Regions from separate parts of the Mesorhizobium sp. M0018 genome, predicted to be linked through region 3. Evidence: predicted binding sites of a transcription regulator. Region 3 holds the regulator's gene; each other region holds the start of a gene.
What was found. The regulator PhoB, encoded in region 3, activates phosphate uptake and scavenging genes when phosphate is short. The targets are predictions, from matches to a motif close to TGTCATNNANCTGTCAT.

Region 1: a site for PhoB is predicted at 2,308-2,324, ahead of ppk2 (polyphosphate kinase 2). Genes of this name have one in related genera too.
Region 2: a site for PhoB is predicted at 2,623-2,639, ahead of ugpB (sn-glycerol-3-phosphate ABC transporter substrate-binding protein UgpB). Genes of this name have one in related genera too.
Region 4: a site for PhoB is predicted at 1,129-1,145, ahead of NKJ81_RS30545 (LTA synthase family protein). Genes of this name have one in related genera too.

Annotation. Positions count from the first base shown of each region.
Region 1 is NZ_JAMYVL010000027.1:11,214-15,420, forward strand. It holds gene NKJ81_RS27870 (GntR family transcriptional regulator) at 1-429, shown strand, start outside; gene NKJ81_RS27875 (DUF982 domain-containing protein) at 526-783, shown strand; gene NKJ81_RS27880 (hypothetical protein) at 835-993, opposite strand; gene NKJ81_RS27885 (aldo/keto reductase) at 1,107-2,150, opposite strand; gene ppk2 (polyphosphate kinase 2) at 2,431-3,351, shown strand; gene NKJ81_RS27895 (dihydrofolate reductase family protein) at 3,400-4,047, opposite strand.
Region 2 is NZ_JAMYVL010000005.1:48,805-53,011, forward strand. It holds gene ugpE (sn-glycerol-3-phosphate ABC transporter permease UgpE) at 1-285, opposite strand, end outside; gene ugpA (sn-glycerol-3-phosphate ABC transporter permease UgpA) at 294-1,178, opposite strand; gene ugpB (sn-glycerol-3-phosphate ABC transporter substrate-binding protein UgpB) at 1,260-2,570, opposite strand; gene NKJ81_RS08570 (bifunctional diguanylate cyclase/phosphodiesterase) at 2,865-4,207, shown strand, end outside.
Region 3 is NZ_JAMYVL010000005.1:153,543-157,749, reverse strand. It holds gene pstB (phosphate ABC transporter ATP-binding protein PstB) at 1-655, shown strand, start outside; gene phoU (phosphate signaling complex protein PhoU) at 688-1,395, shown strand; gene phoB (phosphate regulon transcriptional regulator PhoB) at 1,412-2,101, shown strand; gene NKJ81_RS09155 (ROK family protein) at 2,111-3,355, opposite strand; gene xylF (D-xylose ABC transporter substrate-binding protein) at 3,641-4,207, shown strand, end outside.
Region 4 is NZ_JAMYVL010000038.1:18,867-23,073, forward strand. It holds gene fabD (ACP S-malonyltransferase) at 1-938, opposite strand, end outside; gene NKJ81_RS30545 (LTA synthase family protein) at 1,186-3,111, shown strand; gene NKJ81_RS30550 (pilus assembly protein TadG-related protein) at 3,143-4,207, opposite strand, start outside.

The DNA of each region.
Region 1 (4,207 bases), on a different contig from region 3:
CGCGAGGCGGTCGAGGTCGCGGCAGTCAGGCTGACTTGCACCTTGCAGGACAGAAGTGCCGTCGAAATCATCGAGGCGATGCTCGATTCTTGCGACGACAAGACGCCGCGTGAGGAATGGCATCGCGTCGGCAGGGATTTTCATATTGAGCTGGCACGCCTGTCAGGCAACGAGTTCCTGTTCAGAGCGGTTCGCGATGCGATGACGCGCCTGTCGCGCGCCCGCTGGCTCGAGGTTCGCGACGAGGCAGCGCTCGGCCGTGCCTGGGCCCAACACCATGCCATTCTGTCGGCGGTGCGGGCCGGCGATGCCGATACCGCCGCCCGCCTGCTTTCGGCCCATATCATCGGCAGCCGCGACCGGCTGGTGACCTCGCTGCGCAACGACCGGCGCGGCCTGCGCGCCCGGGGATTTGCCGTCGTCGCTTGAGTGAGGATCGGCTGCCATTGATCACGAAAAGAGCAGATGAGCGAAGAATGCTACTTTCGGTCTCGCTTCGCAAATGCCGATGGCGTAAGAGCGGCGATGGAAAACAACCGATTTGACACACCCGTGACCGTCAAGGGCGCGGCGGGAAGCAATCAGCTCTTGCGTACGGCCCGCGAGGCTTCCGACTACCTCCTCAACAATTGGCCCGGCAAGCGCAGCCCCAAGCACCGCGAAGCGTTGCAAGCCTGTCATGATGCGCTGGCCGGCGACAAGCCGGCCATGAACGCAAGACGGGCCTTCATTGCCGCCGCTCGTGAAGTGAACGTCTTCGTCAGCGACAAGGCGCCTGCCTGAGGCATAGCGGGATTTGACCGAGGCCCGGCCCGCCTGACAGCCCGGATATCATCACTCTGCCGTTTCGGTTTTGGTTTGGGACTCGCTCTCGCCCTCGGGCTTCGATCGCTCCTTGGCTGCGACCTTGGCAGCCTGCTTTTCCGCCTTCTTGGCAGCCTTCTGCCGGTCGCGTTCCTTGCGTTCCTGACCGTAGTTCGGTGCTCGTGCCATATCGTTTCCTTTCGTTGTGCTTGGCCTTTGCCTAGGAGCATTGGACCGCAAACACAACACCGCAAGGCACGATCGGGCTCCATATCTCGGCGCAGTCCGGAGAGCCCGGCTTTTCAGGCGCCGTCGCGGTCGAGAACGAGATCGGCCGGCCCGAACCGGTCCTTTGCCGTGAATTGCTGGTGCCAGTAAGGATAGAGCACGGGCGGCCTGCTGACCACATCGAGCCGTGTGCGCTCCTCATCGGCAAGCACAAGGCTTGCAGCGGCGATATTGTCTTTGAAATGCGCTTCGGTTCGTCCGCCGATCACCAGCGAACTGACAGCGGGCCGGCCGAGCAGCCAGGCAAGCGCCACCTGCGCCGCCGACACGCCGTGGTTATTGCCGATATCGATCAGCGTGTCGACGATCCGCCACAGCCGGTCCTCGTCGCGGATCGGCGGTTCCGACCAGCCGCTGAGCTGGCGGGCGGTCGGCTGGTCACGGTGGTATTTGCCGGACAGCAACCCGCCGGCAAGCGGGCTCCAGACCAGCACGCCGAGCCCCTGGTCGACCGAGATCGGTAACAATTCATACTCGGCCTCGCGCGCTTCCAACGTGTAATGGATCTGCTGGGTGACGAAGCGCGGCTGGTGATGACGGTCGCTGATCCCCAGCCCCTTCATCACTTGCCAGCCGGAATAATTGGAGCAGCCGACATAACGGACCTTGCCCTGCGCGACCAGCGTGTCGAGCGCGGCGATGGTTTCCTCAAGCGGTGTCAGGCCATCCCACTCGTGCAGGAAATAGATGTCGATGACATCCGTCCTGAGCCGCTTCAGGCTCCTCTCGCATTCGCGGATCAGATGGTAGCGCGACAGGCCTTCATCATTGGGGCCTTTGCCGATCCGCATGCGCGCCTTGGAGGCGATCAGCACGTCGCCCTTGCGCTTGCCGCCAAGCGCCTCGCCGATGATCTCTTCCGACACGCCGTTCGAATAGACATTGGCGGTGTCGATGACATTGACGCCGGCATCGATGCAAAGGTCGATCATCCGGCGCGCCTCGTCGAGGTCGGTCTTGCCGACCGCCGAAAACGCGCCGCCGCCGCCGAACGTCATGGTGCCCATGGTCAGCGTCGAAACCTTCAGCCCGGAACGGCCGAGAATGCGGTATTCCATGTCGTATCCTCACAATTTATCGGGAAAGGGCGTTGCAGACGACAGCCCTCAATGAACCGGCTATTTGTAGGATAATTCGTTCCGCTTGTCGCCCGTTCCGCAGGGCAAGCTCGATCACATCTTGCGGATTGAAACGCACAGCCAGCGCAGTAGTGGCTGCAATAAAACCGTCATTGCCGGCCTATACTAACATCGGTCCAGCGCTTCGATTTCCGGCCGCCGGGCCGGGCGGCAGAGCGCCTGACAGCGGCCGGCAAGGCCTGTAAGCGGAGCAGCGTAAATGACCGAGATAAAACAGAATTCCCCGGCCAGGGACTGGCTGGAAGCGGAACTCGCCGACACGCTGGATGAAGACTATGAGCTGGAAATCTCGGAGCCGGCGCTGTCGATGGAGATCGCCAAGATCTACAAGAATGCACATCCGCCATCGATCGATCGCCTGCAGTATTTTCGCGATCTCATCACGCTGCAATCCGAGTTGATCAAGCTGCAGTCCTGGGTCGCCTATCACAAGAAGAAGCTCGTCGTGGTTTTCGAGGGCCGCGACTCGGCGGGCAAGGGTGGTGTTATCAAGCGCATCACCCAGAGGCTTAATCCGCGCATCTGCCGCGTCGCAGCACTTCCGGCGCCGACCGAGCGCGAGAAGTCGCAATGGTATTTCCAGCGCTACGTTCCGCATCTGCCGGCCGGCGGCGAGATCGTGCTGTTCGACCGCTCCTGGTACAACCGCTCCGGCGTCGAGCGGGTAATGGGCTTTGCCCAGCCGGATCAGGTCGAGGAGTTCTTCCGCGACGTTCCGGATTTCGAACGCATGCTGGTCCGCTCAGGCATTACGCTTGTCAAATACTGGTTTTCGATCACCGACGAGGAGCAGCAGATGCGCTTTTTGATGCGCATCCATGACCCGATGAAGCAATGGAAACTGTCGCCGATGGACCTCCAGTCGCGCGTGCGCTGGGAGCAGTACACCAAGGCCAAGGAAGAAACGTTCGCCCGCACCAATATCCCGGAAGCCCCGTGGTTCATCGTCGAGGGCAACGACAAGAAACGGGCACGGCTGAACTGCATCGACCATCTCCTCAAGCAGATGCCCTATGAGGAGGTGCCGCACGAGGAGATCACACTGCCGGAGCGCGTCTTCAATCCCGAATACGAGCGCCAGGTACTGCCGCGCGAACTGTATGTGCCGGAGAAGTACTGACTAAAGCGGCGAGGAGGGCGCCGCTCCATGGCGGCACCCTGCAACAAGCTAGGTGCGCTCGATGATGACATGCGTGGCCTTCGGCGTCGCGACCTGCTCGCTGCAGCGATAGCCGAGCTTGGGCATGTCGATGCCGGCAAAAAGGCTCTCGCCGGCGCCTAGCAGGACCGGTGAGATCGCCAGATGCATTTCGTCGATGAGCTTTTCCTTGAGATATTGCCGGATCGTAGAAACGCCGCCGCCCAGCCGTACATCCTTACCGTCAGCCACTGCCTTCGCCTTCTCCAGCGCTGAGTGGATGCCGTCGGTCACGAAATAGAAGGTCGTGCCGCCCTCCATGACAATAGGATCACGCGCATGGTGCGTGAGCACGAAGACCGGCACGTGGTAGGGTGGGTTGTCACCCCACCAGCCTTTCCAGCTGTCATCCGGCCATTCGCCGCGGATCGGCCCAAACATGTTGCGGCCGAGGATCCATGCGCCGACATTTTCGAAGCTGCGTGCCGCGAACGCCTCGTCGGTGTCCGTGGTCCCGCCATCCTTGCCGAGGACCATCTTGCGGAAGGTGCGGGTGCCGAACATCCATTCGTGCAGGGCTTCTCCGCCAACACCCAGCGGGTTCTTCAGGTCTTGGTCGGGACCGGCGCCGAAGCCGTCGATCGACAGGGTGAAAGCGCTGACGCGAAGCTTGGACATGGGAGCCTCCTCGATAACCAATTGTGACATGCAAGCAGTTATCGGGGTAGCTTAACTGATTGCATATTGCAAGCGGTATTTTTGCTGGCGGGGCAATCGCTTCCAAATCATGTTGGAATAACCAATCTCAATGTCGGCGCCGCCCGTCATCCGCCTGCCG
Region 2 (4,207 bases), 100 kb from region 3:
GATGAAGATCTTTCCCACCGCAACGCCGAGCGCCATGATCATGGTGTTGAGGAGCAGCCTGCCGACGCTGACCCCGCCGATACGACCGATGCCGCCGAACAGCGCCTCGCTGTAATTGTTCCATAGCTGGCCGCCGGGCAAGAGCGGCAGGGGCGGCCTGAGGATCGTTTGCAGCGTGTGCGTCGAGGCAACGAAGGTGTAGTAGATCGGAAAAGCCACGATCAATATGCCGAGGATGAGCACGGCATGGGCGATGAAGGTGCGGAGCGGGGACTGGCCGATCATCGCTGCCCTCAGCCGTAATGGACTTTGCGTTCCACATAGCGGAACTGGATCACTGTGAGCGCAATGACGATGGCCATCAGGATGACCGACTGCGCCGCCGAATCGCCCAGGATCAGATTGACGAAGCCGTCATTGTAGACCTTGTAGACCAGCGTCTCTGTCGTCTTGCCCGGCCCGCCGCCGGTGACGGCATGAACGATGCCGAACGTGTCGAACAGGGCATAGACGGTGTTGACGACCAGCAGGAAAAAGGTTGTCGGCGCAAGCAGCGGGAAGACGATGGTCCAGAAGCGCTTGGTTTCGCCGGCGCCGTCCATGGCCGCCGCTTCGATCAGCGTTTTCGGCACCGCCTGCAGGCCGGCGACGAAGAACAGGAAGTTGTAGCTGATCTGCTTCCAGGCAGCAGCCGACACCAGCAGGATCATGGCGTGGGTGCCGTTGAGCAGCGGGTCCCATACGACGCCGAGGCTTCTCAGCAAATAGGCCAACGAGCCGATCGAGGGATTGAACAGGAAAAGCCAAAGCATGCCGGCAATCGCCGGCGCCACGGCGTAAGGCCATATCAACAGTGTGCGGTAAAGGCCTTTGCCGCGCACGGCCTTCTCGGCCATGACCGCGAGCAGCAGGGCCACAACCATGGCAACGATCGCGGTCGCAAGAGAGAACACTACTGTGACCTTGATCGAGTTGAGGTAGGCCGGATCGGCCAGCACCTTCCGGAAATTGGCAAACCAGACGAACCTGCTCTTCAGCCCGAATGGGTCTTGCCTGAGCATCGACTGGTACAGCGCCTGACCGGCCGGCCAGTAGAAGAAAACCAGGGTGATGGCGAGTTGTGGCGCCACCAGCAGGTGGGGCAGGATCTTGTTGGGAAAGACGACGCGTGGAGACAGGCTGATTTCCCTCGCTATCCAGGCATCGCCCGCGCGAGCTCGCGTGGGCGATATTCCAACCGACTAACTGAGATAATCCCGTCAGTTCTCCAGCGCTTCCTTGATCGCCGCGTTGCCGCGCGCAACCGCATTGTCGAGTGCCTGCTGGGCGGTTTGCTGGCCGGCCAGCATCTTCTCCAGCTCCTCGTTCTGGATATCACGCACCTGCGGCAGATTCGGCAGGCGCACGCCCTTCGAATTGTCGGTCGGCGACTTGCCGATCATCTGCAGGATGGGTGTCTCGCGGCCGGGGTTCTTGTCATAGAAGCCTGATTTCTTAGTCGCCTCGTATGCCGCGAGCGTCACTGGCAAATATCCCGACTTCTGGTACAGATATTCCTGCACATCGGTCTTGGACAGATAGGCAAAGAAGGCCGCGACGCCCTTGTATTCCTCGTCCGACTTGTTGCCGAACACCCACAGGCTGGCACCGCCCGGCGTCGTGTTCTGCGGGGCACCCTTGGCGTCACTGTCGTAAGGAAGCTGGCCGATGCCATAGTTCATGCCGGACTTGACGATATCGCCGAGGCCGCCCGACGATTCGGTGAAGATGCCGCATTCGCCGGCGAGGAATATCTGCTTGGCTTCGGAGGTGCGCCCGCCATATTTGAATGTGCCGTCCTTGGCCAGGTCAGCGAGCGCCTGGAAGTGGTTGACGAAAATCGGCGCATTGATCTTGAGTTCGACATCACCGCCGGCCAGGCCATTCTGCTGGGTGGCCCAAGGCACGTCATTCCACGCCGCGAAATTCTCCAGGTGGATCCAGGTCAGCCAGGTCGAGGTATAGCCGCAAGGGGCGGCGCCGCTCGTCTTGATCTTCTTGGCAGCTTCCCACACCTCGTTCCACGTCTTGGGCGGATTGTTCACGTCGAGGCCTGCCTTCTGGAAGATGTCCTTGTTGTAATAGAGGATCGGCGAGGAAGAGTTGTAGGGGAACGATAGCATGGTGCCGTCCGGCTTCGAATAATAGCCGACGATGCCGGGCAGATACTGGCTCTTGTCGAAAGTCATCCCGGCGCCGGTCATCACATCGGCCACCGGCTTTATCGCACCCTCGGCCGCCATCATCACGCCGGTGCCGACGTCGAACACCTGGAGGATATCTGGCGCTTGCCCGGCACGAAAGGCAGCGATGCCGGCATTCAGCGTCTCCGGATAGGTGCCCTTGAACACCGGAACGAGCTCATAGTCGCTCTGGCTGGCGTTGAAATCCTTGGAGATCTTGGCGACGACCTCGGCGTTGGCGCCGGTCATGGCGTGCCACCAGCTGATCTGCGTGACGGCGAAGGCGGAGGTGGTGGAAAGCAGGGTCACGGTGGCGGCGATACCGGCCGCAAAGCCGAAGAACTTCATGTTTCATCTCCCGTTTGTCATTGGCGAAAGGGGGCACCTCCGCAAAGCCAATATGTGGCGCTGATGACAATGGGACAACGGTTTTGTTGCGGATCAATGAACACCATTTCTTCCTAAAGTGCACTCGCTACCGAAAGCGCGGCGTCAGAAACGACATCACCGCCTTTTCGGCGCGGCATCGGTTTTCCCCCGAAAAGACCCGCCTCATGGCCCGCGGGTTAACCATTCGTTAAAATCTCCAAGAGCTAATCCGTCACACCTCCCCTGTTAGTTTTGGCAGACCGAGTGAACAGGATGCTGACGGTCTATAATTGTATCGTAAATCAGCACGACCTGAGACTGGTTGCGCTCGCTGCACTCGTCTGTGGAATTTCTTGTTTCTCAGCAGTTAATCTCCTTAAGCATGTCGGCCGATCGACCGAGCGAAACCGGCTTGTCTGGCTGATGATCGCCGCGGCCTCGACCGGGTTCGGCATATGGGCGACGCATTTCATCGCCATGACCGCGTTTACGCCGGGAATACCGAACGCATACAATCCGGGATTATCCGCCTTTTCGCTTGCCGCCGCCGTTATCATGACCGCGCTTGGGATGTGGGTCGCCACCTTGCGCCGCGGCATCGACCATTTCCTCGTCGGTGGCGCCATTCTGGGCGGCGCCATCGCGACGATGCACTACATCGGCATGGCAGCTTTCGAGGTCGAAGGCCGGCTCGTTTGGAACCTGCTCCTTGTCGCGATATCGCTTCTGGCCGGCGTAAGCCTCGCGGCACTGGCGCTTCTTGTCGTCTTGCGCCGCCCGTCAGCGCTCGCGACTCTCGGCGGCGCCGCGCTTTTGACGCTGGCCATTTGCAGCTTGCATTTCATCGCGATGGCCGCGGTGTCGATCATTCCGGATTCCTCGATTGAAATATCCGAACATTCCATCGAGCCCATTTCCCAGGCCTTTGCCGCAGCGGTCGCCAGCCTGGTAATCCTTGTGCTGTCGGGTGCCGCGCTGTGGATCGATCTGCGCTTTCGCCACCAGAAGCTCGAGGCCGATCGCATGCACGATCTCGCCAATGCGGCGGTGGAAGGTCTGATCGTTTGCGATGGCACCCGCATCGTCAGCGCCAATGACAGTATGGCGAAGCTGACCGGAACAGCGACAGCCACCCTGAACACGATGCAACTCGGCGAGCTTTTCGACGGACAGAGCGCAGCCGATATGTCCGGCTTCGGCGAACAGGCGCAGGAAGCGAAGTTAAGGGGCAGCGACGGCGCGAGAATTCCTGTCGAGCTGATCGCCAGGAGAATCACCTACTGCGGCAGGCCTCATACGGTGCTTGCCGTTCGCGACATCCGTGAGCGCAAGAAGGCAGAACAAGAGATCCTCCGCCTCGCGCATTTCGATCCGCTTACCGGGCTTGCCAATCGGCGGAGCTTTTCTTCCCGGCTGGAAGCAGAATTCGCGTCGATGGATCGTGGCGGCAAGGATGGATATCTGGCGCTCCTGCTGCTTGACCTCGACCGGTTCAAGCAAGTCAACGACCTCTACGGCCACAGCGCCGGCGATGCTATGCTGCAGAAGCTGGCGCACTGCATTTCCGGCATCCCGCGCAACGGACAGATGCTCGCGCGTCTCGGCGGCGATGAATT
Region 3 (4,207 bases):
CTTCATCGGCCCTTCGGGCTGCGGGAAATCGACGCTGCTGCGTGTGTTCAACCGCATCTATGAGCTCTACCCAAAACAGACGGCCGAGGGCCAGGTGCTGCTCGACGGCAAGAACATTCTCGACCGGTCGCAGGATCTCAACCTCCTCAGGACCAAGATCGGCATGGTGTTCCAGAAGCCGACGCCGTTCCCGATGTCGATCTACGAGAACATCGCCTTCGGCGTCAGGCTTTACGAGAACCTCGGCAAGTCCGAGATGGACGGCCGCGTCGAACAGGCGTTGAAGCGCGCCGCGCTGTGGAGCGAGGTCAAGGACAAGCTCAACGCCAGCGGCTTGAGCCTGTCCGGCGGCCAGCAGCAGCGGCTCTGTATCGCCCGCACCGTGGCGGTGAAGCCGGAAGTCATTCTGCTCGACGAACCGGCTTCGGCGCTCGACCCGCTGTCGACTGCCAAGATCGAGGAACTGATCGACGAATTGCAAGCCGACTACACGATCGTCATCGTCACCCACAACATGCAGCAAGCGGCGCGCGTGTCGCGCCAGACGGCCTTCATGTATCTGGGTGAACTGGTCGAGTTCGACCGGACCGAGAAGATATTCACGTCGCCCCGCGAGAAGCGCACGCAGGACTACATCACTGGCCGCTTCGGCTGAGCCGTTCCGATCATGCATATGAGGACAGGACCATGGGCGAACACACAGTCGCTTCTTTCGACGAGGATCTCGAGCAGATCAGCAAGCTGATCCGCGACATGGCCGACCTCGCCGGTTCGATGGTCGGCGGGGCGACCAAGGCGCTGTTGAATTCCGACAACGTGCTGGCGCAACGCGTCGTTTCCGACGACGCCATCATGGATGCGCGTCAACGCGAACTGGACGACCGCGCCATCACCCTGATCGCCAAACGCCAGCCGATGGCCCACGATCTTCGCCATGTGGTCGGAGCGATCCGCATGGCGGGCGACCTCGAACGCATCGGCGACCTTGCCAAGAATATCGCCAAGCGCGTGAGTGCGGTCGGCCTCAGCGCCACGCCGCGGGACCTGTCGCATTCCATCGACGCGATGGCGCAGCTGGTTCTCATCCAGGTGCAGGGTGTCATCGAGGAATATGCTGCAGGCGATGCGGCCGCGTTGGCCAAGCTGCGTGCCGCCGACGAGCGCATCGACGTCAAATACACGTCCGTGTTCCGCGAGCTGTTGACCTACATGATGGAAGATCCGCGCAACATCACCGCTTGCACGCACCTGCTGTTCTGCGCCAAGAATCTGGAGCGGATCGGCGACCATGTCACCAACATCGCCGAAAATGCGTATTATGTGCTGACCGGCGAGCAATTGCCGGTCAATCGTCCGAAGCAGGACGAAACGACAATGTCCGCACCGGTGACATGATGGGGGTGCCCAGCCGATGATCGCACCACGCATAATGGTGGTGGAGGACGAGGAGCCGTTGGGTGTGCTGCTCCGCTACAATCTCGAATCCGAAGGCTACCAGGTCGAGGTGGTGACACGCGGCGACGAAGCCGAGATCCGTTTGCAGGAGAATGTGCCCGACCTTTTGGTGCTCGACTGGATGATACCAGCGGTTTCCGGCATCGAGCTCTGTCGTCGGTTGCGGGTGCGCCCCGAAACCGAGCGGCTGCCGATCATCATGCTGACCGCGCGCGGCGAGGAGAGCGACCGGGTGCGCGGTCTTTCGACCGGCGCCGACGACTATCTGGTCAAGCCGTTTTCGACACCGGAATTCATGGCCAGGGTCAAGGCGCTGCTGCGGCGCGCCAAGCCGGAAGTGCTGTCCAGCGTGCTGAAGGTCGGCGACATCGTGCTCGATCGCGAATCGCACAGGGTCTATCGCAAGAAGAGCGAAATCAGGCTCGGGCCGACCGAATTCCGGCTGCTCGAGTTCATGATGCGGCATCCGGGCCGTGTCTTCTCGCGCAGCCAGTTACTCGATAATGTCTGGGGGGAGACAATCTACATCGACGAACGCACCGTCGACGTGCATGTCGGGCGGCTGCGCAAAGCCGTCAACAACGGCCGGATGCCGGATGTCATCCGCACCATCCGCGGCGCCGGCTATGCGATCAGGGAAGATTGACCCGCCTGGTCAGGCTACGTTCTTTCTGACGCTGGGCCTCATTTGCGCGCCCGGCGCGAAAATCTCCTGGTCGACGAAGCTTAACGCCCGCATCGCGCAGCCTTCGCGGATCAGAGGCAATTCGTTCGGCTCTGTATCGAAGGAGATCGAGCCTGAATGCTGGCCGCCGGCGGTCTGGGCGATTGCCTTCCGCAAGGCCGGCTCGATCAGATCGAAGGCGGCGGCACTGGCGCCGACCATCGCGACCGGTGCCGGATCGATCAGCGCGAACAGCGAGCCGAGACCGAAACCCAGCGCTTCGCCGGCCTTGCGGTAGGCCTCGCGTTCCGGCCCATCTTTCTCGCGCGCCCGGGCCGCCAGTGCGCGCATGTCGGCGTCGCTGACGTCGGCGACCGGTTCGCTGTCTTCGCTCATCTGCCTGGCGTTGCGCCAGATGGCGTAGTTGCCGGCATACGCCTCGATGCAGCCGCGCCGCCCGCAACGGCAGAGCGCGCCGCCCGGACGATGGATCATGTGGCCAAATTCGCCGCCCGAGGAATGCGTCCCGGTGAACAGTTCGCCCTTCAGCACCAGCCCCATGCCGATGCCATGCGAAAGCAGGATGGCGATGAAGTCATCGCGATAGCGATCCGGATTGCGCCAGCGCAAAGCCACCGCCATCATGTTGCAGTCGTTCTCCACCGTTGCCGGGATGCCGAATTCGTCCTCCAGCATGTCGGCAAAGGCGATGTCGGTCTGCGGCGTGATCGGCGACCACAGCATGGCGCGTGCAGGGGAGTCGGTAATGCCCTGAATCGCCAGGGCGATGCGGGCGACACTGCGGACGTCAAGATCTGGATCCTGCAGCCGGCGCCGGACGATGGCCATGCATTCACGGATCAGCTCGTCGCGCGGCATAGTCAGCGTGTCCAGCCGGCGCTGTTCCTCGGCGACCACCTGTCCCGTATAGTCGATAATGGCGGCCGAAAGGAAATTCAGCGACAACACCACGGTCAGCACCGCCGCCGCTTCCGGGTTGAGGGCGAGGCCGACTTGCGGACGACCGCGTTTCAACGAAACGGGCTCACTTGGCTTGCTCTCGGCGAGGATGCCTTCCCGTATCAGGTCGGAAGAAATCGCCGATATGGTCGAATGACTGAGGCCGGTGGTAGCTGCGATCTCAGTACGCGATGGCTGGCCGGCCCGGCGCACCGCCGAGATCACGATCGCCCGGTTGCGCCGGCGCAAATCGTCATGGCGGATTCCGACCGACATTGTTTTGCTTTCCTCCCGGTTGCCGCGGCCGCTCATGAACCGGAAGCCGTCGGTAATGTCCGACAAATAGTGTCGGATGAGGCAAATAGTGTCAGATGCAGGTGGCGCTGTCATCGTTTATTCCGACGCTCGAAAAAACTCGCAGAGTCATCAAAATCCATCAGAATCGATGTTGACAGCAGCCGGAGATCGGGCCAGTATTTTTTCGAGGCTCGAAAAAATTAGAGCTTCTAAGCTGGTCTTTGAGCCAATTGGTCACGCCGTACGCGGCGCAGGGAGGATATGATGAAGAAATTCACGACCGCCATTCTGGCGGGTGTCGCCATGACGCTGGCGCTGGCGTCGGTGGCGCAGGCTAAAGACAAGGTCATCGGCGTTTCCTGGTCGAACTTCCAGGAAGAGCGCTGGAAGACCGACGAGGCCGCAATGAAGGCGGCCATCGAGGCCGCAGGCGACAAGTATATTTCCGCCGACGCACAGTCCAACCCCGGCAAGCAGCTCACCGACGTCGAGAGCCTGATCTCGCAGGGCGCCACCGCACTGATCATCCTGGCGCAGGACGCCTCGGCCATCGGGCCGGCCGTGCAAAAGGCGCTGGACGAAGGTATTCCGGTTGTCGGCTACGACCGGCTGATCGAGAACAAGGACGTCTTTTACCTGACCTTCGACAACAAGGAAGTCGGCCGCATGCAGGCCCGGGAAGTCTTCAAGGTGAAGCCGGAAGGCAACTATGTCTTCATCAAGGGTTCGGGTTCCGATCCGAATGCCGATTTCCTGTTTGCCGGTTCGATGGAGGTGCTGAAGGCGGCAATAGACAGCGGCAAGATCAAGAATGTCGGCGAGGCCTATACC
Region 4 (4,207 bases), on a different contig from region 3:
ACCTCCGCCGCCGATCCGATGCTGCTGGTGGCAATGTCGCGGTTGATGCGGCGGGCCAGCCCCGACAGCACCTTGCCGGCGCCCACTTCGTAAAGCGTCACAACGCCGTTGCTGCCGAACCACTCCACCGTTTCGCGCCAGCGCACGCGCCCGATCACCTGTTCGACGAGTCGGCGGGCGATCTCGTCGGGATCGCTCGTCGGGGTCACCGTAACATTGGAGACCAGCGGCACGACCGGCGCACTCTTCGTCACGGCGGCCAGCGCCTCCCGCATGATCTCGGCCGCAGGCTTCATCAATGCCGAATGGAAGGGCGCCGAGACCTGCAGCATCAGCGCCCGCTTGGCGCCCTTCTCCGTGCATAGCCTCGCCGCCAGTTCGACCGCTGGCCTGGCGCCGGAGATCACCAGCTGGCCGCCGCCATTGTCATTGGCGATCTGGCAAACCAAGGCTTGTGCGGGATCTTTGGCGGCGCCCTGGGCGGCCTCTGCGCAAGCGGCTTCGACGTCGGCCTGTTCCAGCCCGATGATCGCCGCCATGGCGCCCTCGCCGGCCGGCACAGCCGCCTGCATGGCATTGCCGCGGATGCGCAACAGCCGGGCGGCGTCGGCGACCGAAACGAAACCTGCGGCCGCAAGTGCCGAATATTCGCCGAGCGAGTGGCCGGCGACATAGGTGACCTTGCCGTTCAGGGAGAAGCCGCGCGCCTCCAGCGCCCGGATTGCGGCAAGCGACACCGCCATCAGCGCCGGCTGGGCGTTGGCGGTCAGCGTCAGCGTCTCTTCCGGGCCTTCCCAGATCAGCTTCGATAGGTTTTCGCCGAGCGCGTCGTCAACTTCCTCGAAGATCCGCCGCGATTCCACAAAGGTATCGGCGAGGTCCTTGCCCATGCCGACAGCCTGGCTGCCCTGCCCCGGAAAGGTGAATGCGATGGCCATCGGCGGCTCCCAGCTGCTGGTTCACGTTGCCTGTGACGCAAGGCGTGCGGCCAAGTCAAGTCCAACCTTGATCGCGTAATATCGGCCGAGTGCCTGTTTCGGCAGGCTTTTTGGCGATCACTCATGATGAAAACCGCTCACGATTTGTTTGCTGGCTCTTCTTATTTCCGCCACAGGCGCTAGGCTTTGCGTGACAGTTCGATGACAATCGAGTGACGCTTTTGTTGCGGGCCGGGGAACTATTGAAGTGGCAAAGACCAAGCAGAGCGCAGCCGAGGCGGCGCCCCAGTTTCTTGAAGGCGATCCGTCGACCGGCTATCTGCCGGCGCGCAAATGGCCTGTCATCCGCTATGGCCTTATCAGCTTGCTGGCTGCGGCCATCCTTGTGTTTGCCATCGAACTGATCGTGCGCGGCAACTTTGCCGGCACCATTGATTTCTTTCTGCAGCCTTTCAAACCCGGCTGGACCACGATCATCATTTTTGCGCTGATCCTCATCGGCCTCGACGCCGTGCTCGGCCGCAGTCATCAGAGCCTGATGATCGTCGCGCCGCTGACATTGTCGCTGGCGTTCGTCGGCCACCAGAAGTCGCTGTATCTCGGCGATCCGCTCTATCCGACCGATTTCCTTTATTCCCGGCAGATCGTGGCACTGATGCCGCTTCTGGTACGCGATCGCCCGGGAACCGCCATTGCCCTGGCGATCGGCATCGTCGGCGGGCTGTCGCTGCTCGTCTATGGCTGGCGGCTATGGCGCCGCCGCGTTCCGGCGCTCAGCCACAAGGGCCGCCTTGCCCGGCTGACGCTGACAGTACCGCTGATCGCCTTCTTCGTTTCCATCATGGACTATGCCACTTTCTCGTGGACGCGCGACCGGCTGCAGATCATCCCGATCATGTGGGACCAGAAGGAAAACTATGCCTCGAACGGTTTTGCGCTCGCCTTCGCGCTTAACGTTCCGATGGCGCATGTCTCGGCGCCGCCCGGCTATTCCGACAAGGCGATCGAAGCGATCGGCAAACCGCAGGTGACCGCCTCGGTACCTGCCGAGAAGCCCGACATCATCGTCGTCATGAGCGAATCCTTCTGGGATCCGACCAAGCTACCCGGCGTCACCATCACACCCGACCCTATCCCCAATGTGCGGGCACTGCGCACGGGTTACATGTTCTCGCCCGAGTTCGGCGGCATGACGGCCAACATCGAGTTCGAGGCCCTGACCGGCTTTTCCAACGCCTTCCTGCCGGCGGGCAGCATTCCCTACCAGCAATATGTGCGGACACCGACTCCCTCGCTGGCGACCTTCCTGAAAAGTCAGGGCTACCGGGCGCGCGCCATCCATCCCGGCACTAACTGGTTCTGGAACCGGGGGGCCGTCTATGCCGATTTCGGCTTCAACGACTTCAAGTCCGAGGAGACGTTGCCGCCCATGCAGAAGCGCGGACCGCTCGCGTCGGACGCTGCGATGACCGACGAGATCATCCACGAAGCCGATACCAGCGCCGAGCCGGTGTTCTTTTTCGCCGTCAGCCTGCAGAACCACGGGCCGTATGAGCCGTATCGCTATAACAATCCGACCCACAAGGTGCAGGCGCCGATCAGCCAATGGGCGCGTGAATCGCTGTTGAGCTATGCCGAAGGCTCTTCCGACGCGGACCGCGGCCTCGAGCGGCTGATCGAATGGGCGAAGAAACGCGAGCGGCCGACCGTCATCGCGTTCTTCGGCGACCATCTGCCGCCGCTTGGGCCGGTCTACGTCGAGACCGGCTTCCTGAAGGACAATGTTGCGCCGCGCAAGGAGGCGGCCGACCAGATGCTGCTGCACCACCAGACGCCGCTGATCGTCTGGTCGAATCGCAGCGGCCCGACCGAGGATCTGGGCGCCGTCAGCCCGTCCTTCCTGCCCTACCATATCCTGAAGACAGCCGGCATCAGCCATCCCTATTACACCGGCTTCCTCGGACAGTTGCGAGAGCGCTACCGCGTTATCGACCGCAATTTGCTTTTGGCACCGGGGGGCGACGCCACCCCCGATTGGTCGCGTCAGAAAGAGATCGATCCGGCAATCCGCGACTTCCGTCTGCTGCAATACGACATGATGTTCGGCAAGCGCCATGCGGCGCCCGATTTCTTCCCCGAAACCACAGGCAAAGTGGCTGCACACACGAGTTGAGCAGCGGCGGCGGGAGAGCGGCCGACGTCGTTCAGTTCGTCAAGTGCAGCTGCGAAATCGAGCTTCCGATTTTCAGGAAGACGCCTTCGAGCTGACTGACGTCGTTGGTCGGGTAATAATCCGACGGCGACGATGCGCAGGCCTCGTAGAGTTTGCGGTTGGCTGCGGTGTCGGCCTGCAGCAGCACTGTGAAGATCTGCACGTCCTGCTTCTTCAATGTGTTGCATACATTGGTTGTCCAATCGTCGACATTGCGCGCAGCCGCGGTCTGGTCGCTGGATCCAAACCGACCCGAGGCCAGGAATCCGTAGGAGCCATAGTCCGACTTCTGTGGCGTATCCTTCGCGCCATAGACAACATTCTCGCCGTCGGTGAGCAGCAGCACCGTTTTGGTCGTGCCTGACGCCCTGAACGGCGCGCCGTCGCTGTAAGGCGGTTCCGGCGAGAGCACCCGCATCCCCCATGACAAGCCTTCCGAAACATTGGTCCCCGAGCCGTTCCATTCGATCATCTCACCGACGGCCTTCCGCAATTTGTCGAAATCATCGGTCAGCGGCACTATCGGCGTCGGACAGGCCCGGTTTGGGCCGATAGTCAGTGGGCCTCTCTTGTCGTTGATCAGCTTCATCGTCGAAACACTGTACTTCGCCATGTCGCTGGTGAGGCCGGGAAGCAGGGTGACGACGGTATCGTCGAGATAGGAATTGTTGTAGCCGGTCGCTGAATTGCCGTAGGAGCTGTTTGGATTTCTAGCGTTACCTGGATCGTCCGGCGCGAAATAAGGTACGAACAGGGTGTCCGGTTTGTTTTGGTCGGGCGAAATGTCGGAAACATTGTTGGTTCCTGGCCGCGCTTCGACGCAGCCTCTCCATTCGACGCCCAATTGCTTGAACAGATCCATATGGTTGACGCGCTTGCCGCCGACCAAGGGGAAATTGGCGCCATTGTTCGGCGATTTGCCGGCCATGTCGATCCAGGCCGGATCGTAGTCCTCGCCCTTGACGTTGACGGCGGTGACGAACGGCACCACCGCGACACGTACGCTGCGCGTCGGCGACTTCGCCGCTTCGAGCATATCGATCAGGGCCGTCGCCGC